4 regions of the Rhodocista pekingensis genome follow, and region 4 is predicted to be linked to each of the others. Evidence: riboswitches for the same ligand, from Rfam matches in the RefSeq annotation. Region 4 holds a riboswitch; each other region holds the start of a gene.
What was found. Region 4 has a riboswitch for cobalamin ahead of bluB (5,6-dimethylbenzimidazole synthase). Riboswitches for the same ligand answer to the same signal wherever they lie in the genome.
Positions count from the first base shown of each region.

Region 1: linked by a shared signal. The riboswitch ahead of ACFQPS_RS19715 (ribonucleoside triphosphate reductase) and the one ahead of bluB (5,6-dimethylbenzimidazole synthase) in region 4 are both predicted to bind cobalamin.
Region 2: linked by a shared signal. The riboswitch ahead of ACFQPS_RS18115 (TonB-dependent receptor plug domain-containing protein) and the one ahead of bluB (5,6-dimethylbenzimidazole synthase) in region 4 are both predicted to bind cobalamin.
Region 3: linked by a shared signal. The riboswitch ahead of metE (5-methyltetrahydropteroyltriglutamate--homocysteine S-methyltransferase) and the one ahead of bluB (5,6-dimethylbenzimidazole synthase) in region 4 are both predicted to bind cobalamin.

Region 1 covers NZ_JBHTCM010000028.1:280,867-284,624, forward strand. The annotation lists gene ACFQPS_RS19715 (ribonucleoside triphosphate reductase) at 55-2,082, opposite strand; cobalamin riboswitch at 2,174-2,393, opposite strand; cobalamin riboswitch at 2,509-2,722, shown strand; gene ACFQPS_RS19720 (cobyric acid synthase) at 2,838-3,758, shown strand, end outside.
Region 2 covers NZ_JBHTCM010000026.1:48,614-52,371, forward strand. The annotation lists gene ACFQPS_RS18110 (ABC transporter substrate-binding protein) at 1-60, opposite strand, end outside; gene ACFQPS_RS18115 (TonB-dependent receptor plug domain-containing protein) at 63-1,997, opposite strand; cobalamin riboswitch at 2,196-2,391, opposite strand; gene ACFQPS_RS18120 (hypothetical protein) at 2,517-2,837, opposite strand; gene ACFQPS_RS18125 (sulfate/molybdate ABC transporter ATP-binding protein) at 2,988-3,758, opposite strand, start outside.
Region 3 covers NZ_JBHTCM010000006.1:7,774-11,531, forward strand. The annotation lists gene metE (5-methyltetrahydropteroyltriglutamate--homocysteine S-methyltransferase) at 61-2,370, opposite strand; cobalamin riboswitch at 2,521-2,726, opposite strand; gene ACFQPS_RS04945 (hypothetical protein) at 2,892-3,758, opposite strand, start outside.
Region 4 covers NZ_JBHTCM010000025.1:144,214-147,971, forward strand. The annotation lists gene ACFQPS_RS17905 (short-chain fatty acid transporter) at 1-955, shown strand, start outside; gene bluB (5,6-dimethylbenzimidazole synthase) at 1,011-1,718, opposite strand; cobalamin riboswitch at 1,766-1,949, opposite strand; gene ACFQPS_RS17915 (dipeptidase) at 2,094-3,071, opposite strand; gene ACFQPS_RS17920 (NAD(P)/FAD-dependent oxidoreductase) at 3,095-3,758, opposite strand, start outside.

The DNA.
Region 1 (3,758 bases), on a different contig from region 4:
TGTCCGGAGGTCAGGGAATCGGGCCGGTGTCCCGGCGGTACGGTGTCGCGGCGCTCACTCGGCCGCGGCGCACTTCTGCCGCTTGCGGGCGATCAGCTCGGCGTCGCACTTGGGGCAGAAGGCGTGCTCGCCCTCGATGTAGCCATGCTTGGGGCAGATCGAGAAGGTGGGCGTCACGGTGATGTAGGGCAGGCGGAAATTCTCCAGCGCCCGGCGCACCAGCTTGCGGCAGGCATCGGCCGAGGACACCCGCTCGCCCATGTAGAGGTGCAGGACGGTGCCGCCGGTGTACTTGCGCTGCAACTCCTCCTGCCGCTCCAGCGCCTCGAACGGGTCGTCCGTGAAGCCGACGGGAAGCTGGCTGGAGTTGGTGTAGTAGGGCTGGTCCGCCGTGCCGGCCTGGAGGATGCCGGGGAAGCGCTTCTGGTCCTCCTTGGCGAAGCGGTAGGTCGTACCCTCCGCCGGGGTGGCTTCCAGGTTGTACATGTGGCCCGTCTCTTCCTGGAACTGCACGATGCGCGCACGCACATGGTCCAGGAAGCGGACGGCGAAGGCATAGCCCCGCTCGGTCGTGATGTCCTCGGCATCGTCCGTGAAGTTGCGGATCATCTCGTTGATGCCGTTCACGCCCAGCGTCGAGAAGTGGTTCCGCAGCGTGCCCAGGTAGCGCTTGGTGTACGGGAACAGCCCGTTGTCCATGTGGTGCTGGATCACCTTGCGCTTGATCTCCAGGCTGGTGCGGCTGATGTCCAGCATCTCGTCCAGGGCGCGGAACAGGGCCGCCTCGTCGCCCTTGTGCAGATGGCCCAGGCGCGCGCAGTTGACCGTCACCACCCCCAGCGAACCGGTCTGCTCGGCGCTGCCGAACAGGCCGTTGCCGCGCTTCAGCAGCTCGCTGAGGTCGAGCTGGAGCCGGCAGCACATGGAGCGGACCATGTTCGGCTTCAGCTCGGAATTGACGAAGTTCTGGAAGTAGGGAAGCCCGTACTTGGCCGTCATCTCGAACAGCCGCTCGGCGTTCTCGCTCTCCCAGGGGAAGTCGGGCGTGATGTTGTAGGTGGGGATCGGGAAGGTGAAGACCCGCCCCTTGCTGTCGCCACGGGTCATCACCTCCATGTAGGCGCGGTTGATCAGGTCCATCTCGGCCTGAAGCTCGCCGTAGGTGAAGTCCATGTCCTCGCCGCCGATCACCGGCACCTGATCGCGCAGGTCCTCCGGGCAGGTCCAGTCGAAGGTCAGGTTCGTGAAGGGCGTCTGCGTGCCCCAGCGGGAGGGCACGTTAAGATTGTAGACAAGCTCCTGGATGCACTGGAGCACCTGCTCGTAGGGCAGGTTGTCCTTGCGGATGAAGGGGGCGAGATAGGTGTCGAAGGAGCTGAACGCCTGCGCACCGGCCCATTCGTTCTGCAAGGTGCCCAGGAAATTGACGATCTGCCCGACGGCGCTGGACAGGTGCTTGGGCGGCGCCGCCTCGACCTTGCCCGGCACCCCGTTCAGCCCTTCCGTCAGCAGGGTGCGCAGGGACCAGCCGGCGCAGTAGCCGGCCAGCATGTCCAGATCGTGGATGTGGATGTCGCCCTCGCGGTGGGCGCGGCCCACCTCCGCCGGATAGACGTGCGACAGCCAGTAGTTCGCCACCACCTTGCCGGAGATGTTCAGGATCAGGCCGCCCAGCGAATAGCCCTGGTTGGCGTTGGCGTTGACGCGCCAGTCGGCCCGGTTCAGGTACTCGTTGATCGAGGTTTCGACATCCACCACCGTCTTGCGGTCGCGCCGCAGGCGGGCGCGCTGCTCGCGGTAGACGATGTAGGCGCGGGCCGTGGCGAAATGGTTGGCGGAGATCAGGACCTGCTCGACCACGTCCTGGATCTGTTCGATATGCGGCGCCTCGGTATGGAAGCGATGGCCGATCACCTTGATCGCCTGGATCGCCAGGAGATGCGCCTCCGCCCCGTCGAACTCGCCGGTCGCCTTGCCGGCGCGCTCGATGGCGGAGCGGATCTTGTCGCCGTTGAAGGCGGACACTTCACCGCTACGCTTGATCACGGACTGCGGCAGCGTGGCAAGGGCATGAACGGGCATGCGGGTCTTTCCCCTTCCGGCACGCGGACAGGGGTCGGGAACCGCCCGGCGCGGCGCCGGCGGGTTCCCTTCGGATCACCCCGTCCGAAGATTGGTAGACTGGGCTACGGCAGGTCTCCTGGCTCGCGGGTCCGCGCCACCGTCCGGTCTTCCCGGTGCCGGTCGGCACCAGTGACATGAAAGGTCGGCAGCTCACCGCTGACAGTTGCGGGGGCAGCGCCGGAATCACACCGGCTTCCCTCTTAGCCCCCGGATAACGAGATCGGATAACTACATATTGTGTCATCCAGGGGACCGTAACGCTAAATACCGTAATTGCAGGTTCTGCTCAAGTCAAGCTCCGGCGGCGCAGGAGGGGCATGACGGATCGCCATGCGGTCCGCCCGCGGCGGCGCAGGCGGCCGTTGACAGGGGGATGGCCGTCTCCTAAAGCTCAGCCGTCACGGTTCTTCCGGCTCTCCGGGGTGCGGAAGCTAAGAGGGAATCCGGTGCGCCGTACGCGGCAAGGCCGGAGCTGCCCCCGCAACTGTCAGCGGTGAGCCTTTCCCGTTCGCGCCACTGGACCCGCAAGGGTTCCGGGAAGGCCGGGCCGAGGCGACGACCCGCGAGCCAGGAGACCTGCCGCGACGCACCATGGTCCACGGGCGGGGTGTCCCGGTGGAATGCCCGCGCTCCGGCCGCCCTCAGAGGGGATGCCGGGGTCCCGCGGTCTTCCCCATGCCCATGCCCTTCCTGTCTGAAGGGGCTTCCAGTCCATGTCCGATTCCGCGACGACGCCCGGCGACGGCCTCGCCCCGATCGTCTACACGCCGCGCAGCACGGACGCTCCGCGCCGCGCCCGCGCGCTGATGATCCAGGGCACCAGCTCCGACGTCGGCAAGAGCATGCTGGTGGCCGGGCTCTGCCGCGCCTTCACCCGCCGCGGTCTGGTGGTGCGCCCCTTCAAGGCGCAGAACATGAGCAACAACGCCGCCGTGGTGCCCGACGCGGACGCCCCGCCGGAGGCCGACGGCACCCCGGCGCGCGGCGAGATCGGCCGCGCCCAGGCGCTCCAGGCCCGCGCCTGCAAGGTGGCGCCGTCCATCCACATGAACCCGGTTCTGCTGAAGCCGCAGACGAACATCGGCTCCCAGGTGGTGCTGCGCGGCCGGGTGCTGGGCAACTGTCCGGCGCGCACCTATCACCGGATGCGCAAGGGCCTGATGCCGCCGATCATGGACAGCTTCGAGCGGCTGGCCGCCGAGGCGGACCTGGTGATCGTGGAAGGCGCCGGCAGCGGGGCGGAGATCTATCTGCGCGCCTCGGACATCACGAACATGCATCTGGCGGAGCGGCTGGGCCTGCCGGTCGTCGTACTGGGCGACCTGGACCGTGGCGGCACCATGGCCGCCCTGGTCGGCACCCACGCCCTGCTGGACGAGGCCGACCGGGTCCGCGTCGTCGGCTACATCGTCAACAAGTTCCGCGGCGACTTCTCCCTGTTCGAGCCGGCCTGCGGCACGATCACGGCCATGACCGGCTGGCCCTTCCTGGGCGTGGTCCGCTGGTTCGAGGAGGCCGACCGCCTGCCGGCGGAGGATTCGCTGGCACTGGAGCGGCCGGCCACCGGCACCGGCAGCGGCCTGAAGGTGGCGGTGCCGCGGCTGTCCCGCGTCGCCAACTTCGACGACCTGGAC
Region 2 (3,758 bases), on a different contig from region 4:
GACGACGGACAGGACGACAGCGAGCGGCAGGCGGAGGGCGGCGGCGATGCGCCGGCCCATGCTCAGAACGCCGCCTGGATGCCGATATAGGCGGAGCGGCCGGGCGTGTTGTAGTTCAGGACCTCCTGGTAGTCCTCGTCGAACAGGTTCTCGACCCGGCCGAACAGGCTCAGGCTGTCCGTCAGCTCCCAGCGGCCCAGCAGATTCACGACCGTATAGCCGTCCACCCGCGGCGAGGTGGCCGACGCGCGGTCGAGCTGCGAGGTGACATGGCGCAGGTCGGCGCCCAGCGTGACCGCGTCCGTCACCGTCACGTCCGCGCCCAGGTTGAACGAATGGCGCGGCCGCCGCGGCAGATCGCGGCCGTTGTCCCGGTTCTCCGTGTCCAGCAGGGTGTAGTTCGCATCCAGCGAGAGCCAGGAGACCGGCTGCACCGCCAGCGTCGTCTCCACACCCTGGGTCCGGGCGCGGCCGATGTTCACGTAGCTGGAGGTGAAGGCGATCAGGTTGCGGTAGCTGTTGCGGAACACGGACACGCCCGCGGTCACCTTGCCGTCGAAGAGGGTCTGCTCGACCCCGGCATCGGCGCCCCAGCTCTTCTCCGTCTCCAGGCGCCGGTTGCCGTAGGTCGGATCGAAGAGCTGATACAGGCTGGGGGCGCGACGGGCCGTGCCGTAGCTGGCGCGCAGCGTGGTACCCACGGGGGACAGCGCGTAGGCCGCGGTGGCGCGCCAGGTGGTGTCGCCGCCGAACTGGTCGTTATGGTCGTGGCGGGCGCCCAGGGTGACCGACAGCTCCTCGGTCAGGGCGGCGAGATACTGGCCGAAGACGCCCCAGGTCTCGACATCCGCATCGACGCCCGGCGTGGTGACGCCCCGGCTGCTGGTGGTGGTCGTCTCCGCCTTCTCGCGGTCCCAGGCGAGGCCGACGGTGGCGACATCCGCCCGGCGCAGCTTCAGGCTGGACATCAGGTCAACACTGAGCTGGTCGCTGTCGAAGGTCGAATAGCGATACCAGCCCTTGGGCTCGTCGAAGTCGCGGTCCGTCCGGCTGGCACCGACCGACAGGGTGGTCTCCAGCCGGCCGTCCAGGGCCGTGAAGAACGCACCGGCATGGCCGAACAGGGTCTCCTTCTCCTGGAAGGCGGGACCGTCGCTGCTGGTGCTGGGATCGAAGTCGGTGTCCAGCCAGTCCCAGCCGGCGGAAAGGTCGAAGCGCAGCGCCTCACTGGCGCGCCAGCCGAGCCGGCCGCGCACGGAACGCATCTCCGAACCGTCCTTCTCGTCGCCCGCACCGACACGGGAGAAGCCGTCCGTCTTGTAGTTGCTGCCCGAGAGCGAGTAGTCGATATCGCCCGAGCGGCCGGACAGGGACAGGTTCTGCCGGAAGGTGTCGTAGGCCCCGGCCTCGACCAGTCCGCGCACGGTCAACGGCCCGTCGCCGCGCCGGGTGATGATGTTGATGACGCCGGCCATGGCATCGTTGCCGTAGAGCGCGCTCTGCGGCCCGCGCAGCACCTCGATCCGCTCGATGTCGTCGCTCAGCAGGGCGTTGAAGTCGAAGTCGCGGCTGGCGCTGGAGCTGTCGTTCATCTCCACCCCGTCGACCAGCACCTTGACCATGCTGGTTTCGGAGCCACGGATCCGGACGTTGGAGGTGGCGCCGACGCCGCCGTTGCGTGAGATGCTGATGCCGGGGACGCGCTTCAGCACGTCCAGGACCTGCGACTGCTGGCTGCGCGCGATGTCGGCCGCGGTGACGACGCTGATGCTGCTGCCGACGCGGTCGATCCGGGTGGGCGTGCGGGTCGCGGTGACGACGATCTCATCGACCAGGGGGTCGCGCCCCGCGCTTCCGGTCTGGGCCTGGGCCTGCACCGCCAGACCGAGGCAGGAGGCGGCGGTCAGGCCGGCGAGCAGCGCGCGCCGGTGGCGACGGGCCGACAGGGGGGCCGACAGGGGGGCCGACAGGCGGGACGACAGGGGGGACTTGGGCACTTCTCTGGCTCCGTTCCACAAGGGTGCGAAATCGGAAGCAGGGCCCGACGGCCGGCGCGGCGGGACTGCCGCGTCGGGGGGATGACAGGCCGGTCCGGCGCCGCCATGGCATGCATGGCGGCCACACGGGCACGCTCCTTCCGAAGCGCCGGCACGAAACGGAAATCCGCCCCGCCAGGACACCCCGCCCAACGGCCGTGCGACGCATTTCCGAAGGCAGGTCTCCTGGCTTGCGGGTCACCACGCTCGTCCGGCCTTCCCAGTTTCCCAGTGGCCATGGATGGACGAGCGCTCGCCGCTCACAGTTGCGGGGGCAGCCGCGGCCTGGGGCCTTGCGACCCGCACCGCGTTCCCTTTTCACCCCTTCCGGGGCACCTTCGGCGGGCTGAGGGTTAGCCTAGTCGGGAGAGCAGGACAAGAGATGAACCGCGGTGTTCCGAAACCTGTGGCAGCGGCGACACGCATAGCCCGATATGCCCAGCACCCACGCCCCAGGACCGGGGACCGGCCGGCGGCGGATCAGCCCGGAAGACCGCCCATCGGGAACGGACCGCCCGCCGCGGGCGCGACAGAGGCGGCGTGAGCGGGCATGGCGGAGGCCGCATGCGGCGGCACGATGGCGACGAAGGGATCGCGGGCGCGCAAGGACCAGATCGCCCCGGCGGCTTCGGGGGATTCGGGGGCGGAGGCGAGCACCACCGCCGACGGCTGGGTGGCGTCGAACAGACGGACCGCGTCCTGCCAGCCGCCGGTCCCGACGACGGCAAGCCGACCGCTCTGGCACTGCGCCCGGGCGGCCGCCAGATCCTCTGCCTGTGATCCTATGATGATGACACGCACCGCACAGCCTCCGAGCGCGTTACTCCCCTAGTGAGGCGTAACTACGTTAACATGCCGCTAACGCGGTGTCTGCCGTTTGATTCGCACCTCTCGGCTCGACGGTCGTGCGCCAGGGGCAGGCGCAGGGCCTGACGGAAACGGGGCCAGTCCTCAGGCCGGGAAGATGTTGACGTGGCGCAGCCTGACGCCCACCGCGGCCCCGGGGGTCAGCGCCCCGACATCGGCCGTGCGGCGGTCCAGCAGCGCCTCCATGACCTGTCCGTCCAGATCGAGGTCGAGCCGCAGTTCCGGACCGACCGGCTGCACCGCCCGGACCCGGGCGGACAGGCTGCCCGGACCGGCGGCGGGCAGCACCTCCACATCGTGCGGCCGGACGAAGGCGATCCCGGGGCCGCGGGTCCAGGCGCCGGGCGGCAGGGCCAGGGGCAGCCCGGCGATCTCCGCATGGTCGCCCTGGATGGTGCAGGAAAGCCGGGTGCCGCCGCCCAGGAAATCGCAGACGAAGGCCGTGGCCGGCCGGTCGTAGATCGCCGCCGGGGTGCCGACCTGCTCCAGCCGCCCCTGGTGCAGGATGGCGACCCGGTCGGCCAGTTCCAGCGCCTCCTCCTGGTCATGGGTCACGAACACGGTGATGACGCCCATGCCCTTGTGGATCTCCCGCAGCCAGCGCCGCAGCTCCTTGCGTACCTTGGCGTCCAGTGCCCCGAACGGCTCGTCCAGCAGCAGCACCCGCGGCTCCGTCGCCAGCGCCCGCGCCAGCGCCACCCGCTGACGCTGGCCGCCGGAAAGCTGGTTCGGATAACGGTCGGCAAGCTGCGCGAGCTGCACCAGCTCCAGCAGCTCCAGGACCCGCCGGCGGATCTCCGCCTCCGCCAGCCTCGGGCGCCGGCGTGCGACCCGCAGGCCGAAGGCCACGTTCTC
Region 3 (3,758 bases), on a different contig from region 4:
GACGCACCGGTCCGGGGAGAAGCCCCGGACCGGCCGTCACGATGCGACGGCAGTCCGCCGTCAAGGTATGGCGCGCAGGGCCTTCGCCGCAGCCACCATGGCCGCCAGGGCCGGCTTCACCTCCTCCCAGCGGCGGGTCTTCAGCCCGCAGTCCGGATTGACCCAGATCTGGTCCGGCTTCAGCCGTTCCCGCGCCTTGACGAGCAGCGCGACCATCTCCTCCACGCACGGCACGCGCGGGGAGTGGATGTCATAGACGCCGGGTCCGATCTCGTTCGGATAGCGGTAGCCGGTGAAGGCGTCGAGCAGCTCCATCTTCGAGCGCGAGGTCTCGATGGAGATCACGTCGGCATCCATCGCGCCGATGGCCTCAATGATATCGTTGAACTCCGAATAGCACATGTGGGTGTGGATCTGTGTCTCCGGCCGCACGCCCGAGGCCGACAGCCGGAAGCACTCCACCGCCCAGGCGAGATAGGCGGCCCAGTCGGCGCGGCGTAGGGGCAGGCCCTCGCGGATGGCCGGCTCGTCGATCTGCACGGCCCGGATGCCGGCCCGTTCCAGATCCACCACCTCGTCGCGCAGGGCCAGGGCGATCTGGCGGCAGACGGTGGCACGGGGCAGGTCGTCGCGCACGAAGGACCATTGCAGCATGGTCACCGGCCCCGTCAGCATCCCCTTCACCGGCCGGTCCGTCAGCGACTGGGCATAGCCGGCCCAGTCCACCGTCATCGGCGCCGGGCGCGACACGTCGCCGAAGATGACCGGCGGCCGCACGCAACGCGAGCCGTAGGACTGAACCCAGCCATTGCGGGTGAAGGCGTAGCCGGCGAGCTGTTCGCCGAAATACTGGACCATGTCGTTGCGTTCGAACTCGCCATGGACCAGCACGTCGATGTCCACCGCCTCCTGCCAGCGGATCGCGGCCTCCGTCTCACGCCGCAGGAAGGCCAGGTAGTCCTGATCGGACAGGGTGCCCTTGATATGGGCGGCGCGGGCCTTGCGCACGGCATCGGTCTGCGGGAAGGACCCGATGGTGGTAGTGGGGAAAAGCGGCAGCCCCAGCCGGGCGGCCTGGAGCGGCCGGCGCTCGGCATAGGGCAGCCGCCGGGCCATCTCCGGCGTCACCGCCGCCAGCCGGGCGGCCACGGCCGCGTCGTGGATGCGCGGCGAGGTGCGGCGCGAAGCGACGGTCCGTGCCGCCGCGTCCAGCGCGTCGGCCACGGCCTCCCGTCCCTCCGTCAGGGCCCGGCCGAGCGTGGCCAGCTCCGCCATCTTCTGCACGGCGAAGGCCAGCCATCCGCGCAGTTCGTCGTCGAGGCCCGTCTCCCCCTCGCTGTCCACCGGGACATGCAGGAGCGAGCAACTCGGTGCCAGCAGCAGGCGCTCCGGCCTCAGCCGTTCCGCCACCGGCCCGATCCGGTCCAGAATGGCCGGCAGGTCGGCCCGCCAGACATTGCGGCCGTCGATGACGCCCAGCGACAGGGCCAGTCGGTCCGGCAGCCGTTCCAGCGCACGCTCCAGATCGGCCGCGCCGCGCACGAGGTCGAGGTGCAGGCCGGCGACGGGCAGCGCCAGGGCGGTCTCCAGATTGTCGCCCAGCGGCCCGAAATAGCTGGCGACCAGCAGCTCCAGGCCGGGCGCCGCCGCCGACAGCGCGGCATAGGCGCGGTGCAGGGCGTGGCGCGCGCCGTCGTCGAGGTCGAGCGCGAGGCAGGGTTCGTCGATCTGCACCCACCCGGCCCCCGCCGCCTCCAGACGGCGCAGCACCTCGGCATAGACCGGCAGCAGACCGTCCAGCAGCGACAGCGGCTTCAGGTCCGCATCCTTGGACTTGCCCAGCAGCAGGTAGGTCACCGGACCGATCAGGACAGGACGGGTCTGGATGCCCAGCTCCTTCGCCTCCAGGAACTCATCCACCGGTTTGGTGGAGGCGAGCTGGAAGCGCTGACCCGGTTCGAACTCGGGCACCATGAAGTGGTAATTGGTGTCGAACCACTTCGTCATCTCCTGCGCCGGCAGGCCCTCCCCGGCGGCAGGGGCGCAACCGCCGCCGCTGCGCCCCTGCGACCCGCGCGCCATGGCGAAATAGGTCTCCAGAGGCACCGGTCCGCCGGTCCAGCCATAGAGGGCGGGAACCGCACCGACCATGACGGAGGTGTCGAGGACCTGATCGTAGAGGGAGAAGTCGTTGCTGGGGATGTGCGTGATCCCCAGCGCCTGCTGCCGGCGCCAGTTCTCGGCCCGAAGGAGCCGAGCCGTGGCGAGCAGGTCGGCGGCACCGGTCCGGCCGGCCCAGTAGGATTCCAGCGCCGACTTCAGTTCGCGGCGCGGCCCGATGCGCGGCACACCCATCGTGGCGATGGGCACGGCTGCGCCGGGAAGGATTGGTTGCGACATTGGCATGGACCCCATGGTGGATGGGGGCAAAGGCCATAGCGGACGCGAAGGACAGGCCCGCAGCACCAGAGGACGGTCCGGCGCGGCCTGCCAAGGCGACACACCGGGACACCCCGCCCGTGGACGTTATCTGCCATGGCAGGTCTCCTGGCTCGCGGGTCATCGCCTTCCGCCGGTCTTCCCAGGACCGGTTGGTCCCAGTGACACATGGGGGCGGTCGGCTCGCCGCTGATAGTTGCGGGGGCAGCGCCGGACTTGCACCGGCTTCCCTCTTAGCCCCAGGGCAGCCACAGAGCCGCCTGGAGACCATGGCGGACCGAGCCTAAAGGCTCCCCCGGCCACGGTCAACGACACATAAAGAGTTCTTTATGTCGTTATGTCTGTCCACGGCGGCGGTTCTGCCGGGACCTTCCGGTCTGCGGTTCATTCCAGTACGGGAACATTCCGATCGGGGAACATTCTGCCCTGGGGTCCGGTGCGGGGGGCGCCCTTCACTCCTCGGCGGCGCCGCTGCCGACGATGGCGGTGCGGATCTCCCGCTCCAGCATGGCGAGCGTGGCCTGCGCCGTCTCCCCGCCATGGGCCGCTTCGGTCACGGCGAAGGAGAACAGGGCCAGCGTCGTCTGTCCGTCGCAGGCGGACCCGCGCAGCCAGAGATGGAAGCGCAGGGGCTCCCCGTCCTCCTCCCCGGCGGTGGCGAAGCGGGCCAGCACCTCGCCCTCGTCCAGCCATTCCACGCTGCCCTCGCCGACGCGGCCGTCGGGGCCGTCGGCGAACTGTTCGGCCGTCTGGCGCAGCACGCGGCGGGCGTCGCCGTCATCCTCGGCCCCGCCGTCGGCATAGCTGAAGGCGTGGACCGCCACCCGCAGGGTGCCGGAGCCCTCCTCGTCGCCGGAGAAGACGGCCAGTTCGCCGTCCTTCTCCGCGCTCCAGTCCCAGGGCACGCGGAAGCGGACCAGATCGCCATGGCCGACATTGCGCATGGTCACCCGCTCCACCGGCTCGCTGACCGGCAGCTCGGTGAACTCGATGCGGGCGGCCTCCTCGCCCAGCCGGTCGATCAGCTCGGCCAGCCCGTCCATCTCCGTGCTGCTGTCGGGCACCAGGAGCTGTACCGTCACCACCCGCACATGGTCGGGCGGGCGGAAATCGGCCACCTTCCAGACGAAGACCTGACGGTCGGGCGGCTGCGCCACGGCATAGGCGATCCAGCGCCGGTCGTCGTCCTCGTCCTCCGACGGCGCGATGCCGTGCGGCAGCACGTTCTCCCGGTCCAGATACTGGATCGCCTCCTCGGCGCGGACGCCGTAGGGGTTGCGGTAGGTGGTGAGCGAGATCAGCAGATCGACGGGATGCGC
Region 4 (3,758 bases):
GGCCCTGTTCGCCCGCCAGCTCGCCCGCCGGGTGCGGGTCGATTACCCGCTGCTGATCGCTTCCGCCTACAGCGGCTTCGTCGTCTGGCACGGCGGCCTTTCGGGGTCGGTGCCCCTGGTCATCGCCACACCTGGCCATTTCACGGAGAAGATGATCGGCGTCGTGCCGACCAGCGAGACGATCTTCGCCGGCTTCAACCTGACCATCGTCCTGGCCCTGTTCGTGCTGATCCCCCTCGCCAACCGGCTGATGCTGGGGCATGGGGCACGCCCGGTCTTCGTGGACCCGGACAGGCTGACCGACCCGACGCCCGCGACCGGGGCCGTGGCGGAGCGGCCGGCCGAGCATCTGGAGCACAGCCGGCTGCTGGCACTGGCGATCGGGGGACTCGGTCTTGCCTATCTCGCCGTCCATGTCTGGGGCCAGGGCGGCGGCCTGAACCTCAACATCGTCAATTTCGGATTCCTGATGCTGGGAATCCTCCTGCACGGCACGCCCTACCGCTTCCTGCGCAGCCTGGAGGAAGCGGTGAAGGGCGCTGCCGGCATCATCATCCAGTTCCCCTTCTATGCCGGGATCATGGGCATGATGGTGGGATCGGGGCTGGCGCGCGATCTCTCGGCCTGGTTCGTCTCGATCTCGACGGCCCAGACCCTGCCGCTCTTCACCTTCTGGAGCGCGGGGCTGCTGAACATCCTGATCCCGTCGGGCGGCGGCCAGTGGGCGGTGCAGTCCCAGGTGATGCTGCCCGCCGCCCTGGAGCTTCAGGCGGACGTGCCGCGCACGGCCATGGCGGTCGCCTGGGGCGATGCCTGGACCAACATGATCCAGCCCTTCTGGGCCCTGCCGGCCCTGGCCATCGCGGGGCTGCGGGCCAAGGATGTGATGGGCTACTGCCTCGTCATCCTGCTGCTCTCGGGCGTCGTCATCTCCCTGGGCTTCCTTTTTCTGTAGGCGGTACCCCTGGCTGGTGGACGGTGCCGCCCGCTAAGGCGGCACCGGCGCCGGATCACCCGAGCTGCTTCAGGAGCGCTTCCTCGCCCGTGCGGCCGTGCCAGCGGTCGAACCAGACCACGTCGCGCAGCGGCGTGCGGGGCAGCCAGCCCGCCGCTTCCAGCTCCGGGTTCTGGAAGAAGTGCGAGACATAGCCGACGCAGAGATAGGCGATGGTCTGGATCGAGGCCGGGATGCCCAACGCCTCACGCAGGTCGGCATGGCGCAGGATGCTGACCCAGCCCACGCCGACATTCTCCGCCCGCGCGGCCAGCCAGAGATTCTGCACGGCGCAGACGGCGCTGTAGAGGTCCATCTCGCGCTGGTGCGTGCGGCCGACCACGACCGGGCCGGTGCGCTCGCGGTCGCAGGTGACGCAGATGCCCACCGGCGCCTCGACGATGCCCTCCAGCTTCAGCCGGCGGTAGGTCTCCTGCCGGTCGCCCTCGAACATGTCGGCCGCTTCGGCGTTCGCGGTCTGGAAGGCGTCGCGCACCTTCAGCTTCACGTCCGGGTCGCGCACGACGATGAAGTCCCAGGGCTGCATGAAGCCGACGGACGGCGCATGGTGGGCGGCCTTCAGGATGCGCCCCAGCACCTCGTCCGGGATCGGATCGGGCAGGAACTGGCCGCGCACGTCGCGCCGCTTGAAGATGCACTTGTAGACGCTGTCGCGCTCGGCGGCGGTGAAGTCTGCGTCGGCCTGATACGGGTTGGCTTCCATGGTTTCCCCTGCATGGGCAAGCATGGGTCACCGCCCGTCCACGGCGGCTTCCCAGGACGTTCCAGGCCGGTCTTCTGACTCAGGCTCAGCCCTTCCGGACACCTTCCCGGCCCGCGGGGCCAGTGGCATCCGTCCGGAAGGTCCCCTTCACAGCGCTGGGCGCGTGGCAGACTTCCACTGCCTTCCCGATTCTCCCGAAGGCATCCGGGCACCTGGAACGGCGCCATCGATACACGGATGCCGCCGGGCGATCCAGCGCGGCAACGCGCCCCGTCGGGGCAGGGACAGCAGGTCGCGGAAAAGGTCACGGGGCCGATACCGCGCGCGGTGCGGTCGGACGGCACGGGTCAGGTGGAGCGGTTGCGCCCGACGGGCTCAGGCGTTCCAGCAGCGCCGGGCCACGCGCAGCCAGTTGCCGCCCAGGACCATGTCCAGCTCGGGCGCTGCGAAGCCCAGCCGGGTCAGCGCCTCGACGATGCCGCCCAGGCTTTCGGGCGGTGCGATGGCGATGTCCGGCCGGTAGCCAAGCTCGGGCGACCAGCGGTCCCGGTGCCGGTGCAGCCAGGCGCGCAGCTCCTCCTGGTCGAACGCGTAGTCCAGGGCCAGACCGACATGCTGCGGCCCGACCAGATCGGCGACATAGGCGACATGGGCGGCGATCCGCTCCGGCGTCGGCTCCCCGCCCAGGAACAGGTCCACGCCGTTGATGCCGACCACCCCGCCCGTGGCGGCACAGGCCCGGATCAGATCGTCGCCGATGTTGCGCCCGTGCGCCTTCAGCGCGTGCGGGTTGGAGTGGGAGAAGATCACCGGCCGGTCGGCGCGCTCCAGCACGTCGCGCGCGGTGCGCCAGCCGGTATGGCTCAGGCAGACGACCATGCCGGCCTCCTGGATGGCCTGCACGGCACGGGCGCCGGCCGCGGTCAGGCCGGGATCGTCGTCATGGCAGCCGCCGCCGATGCCCGTGGTCCGGTTGTAGACCAGACTGATCCAGCGCACGCCCAGGGAGCGGTAGATCTCCGCGAATTCCGGGCGGACGGCGAGCGAGCCCGCCCCTTCGATGTCGAAGGCGACGCCCAGCCGGCCAGTGGCGGCGGCGTCCACCACGTCCTCGGTGCTGCCGGCCAGGCAGTACTCGTCCGGGCGTGCCTCGATCCAGTCGCGGAAGAAGGCCGCCGTCTCCATGATCTCGGTCGCCGGGGTCTGGTCCATCCCGACATTCAGGCTGACCATGGTGAAGCCGCTCTCGCGCAGGCGCTGGAGCTGTGGCAGGAAGCTGGCATCCCTGCGTAGCGGCATGCAGGCATGGTTGTCCCAGACGATCCGCGGCCTGCCCGTCATGTCCCGTGGCATCGGCCCCTCCCCGGTTCCGGCCATCAGCGTCCCCCGAAGCGTCCGGGGGCGAGGTCCGCGGCCGTGACGCCCTCGTCCCGGCAGTCCTGCGGCAGGGTGCCGTCCAGGATCAGCCCGGCGGCCAGCCGTCCCAGCGCCGGGGCGGTCTGCATCCCGTAGCCGCCCTGTCCGACCAGCCAGAAGAAGCGGTCCTCCCCCGGGTCGAAGCCCGCGACGGGGGTGCGGTCGGGCGCGAAGGTGCGCAGCCCCGCCCACTTCGCCTTCAGCGTCCGGAACTCCAGGTCCAGCGCCTCCTGGATGCGCTCGGCGGCGACGGCGATGTCATAATCGTCCGGCTGGGCGTCGCAGGGATCGGACGGGCTTTCGTCCGCAGGGGAGCCGAGCAGGCGGCCGCTCTCCGGCTTCACGTAGAAGCTCTCGTCCACGTCCATCACCATCGGCCAGCCGGCGGTGTCCAGCCCGGCCGGCGGATCGAACAGGAAGGCGGTGCGCCGCTTCGGCTCCAGCCCCACGGGGGCGATGCCGGCCAGGGTGGCGACACGGTCGCCCCAGGCGCCGGCGGCATCGACCAGGAGGTCGGCCGCGACCGTCTCCCCGCCCGTCCGGATGCGCCAGCCGTCCGGCGTGCGCTCGATCGCGTCGGCCGCGCGGCCGGTCAGGACGGCGCCGCCGGCCTCCCGGATCATG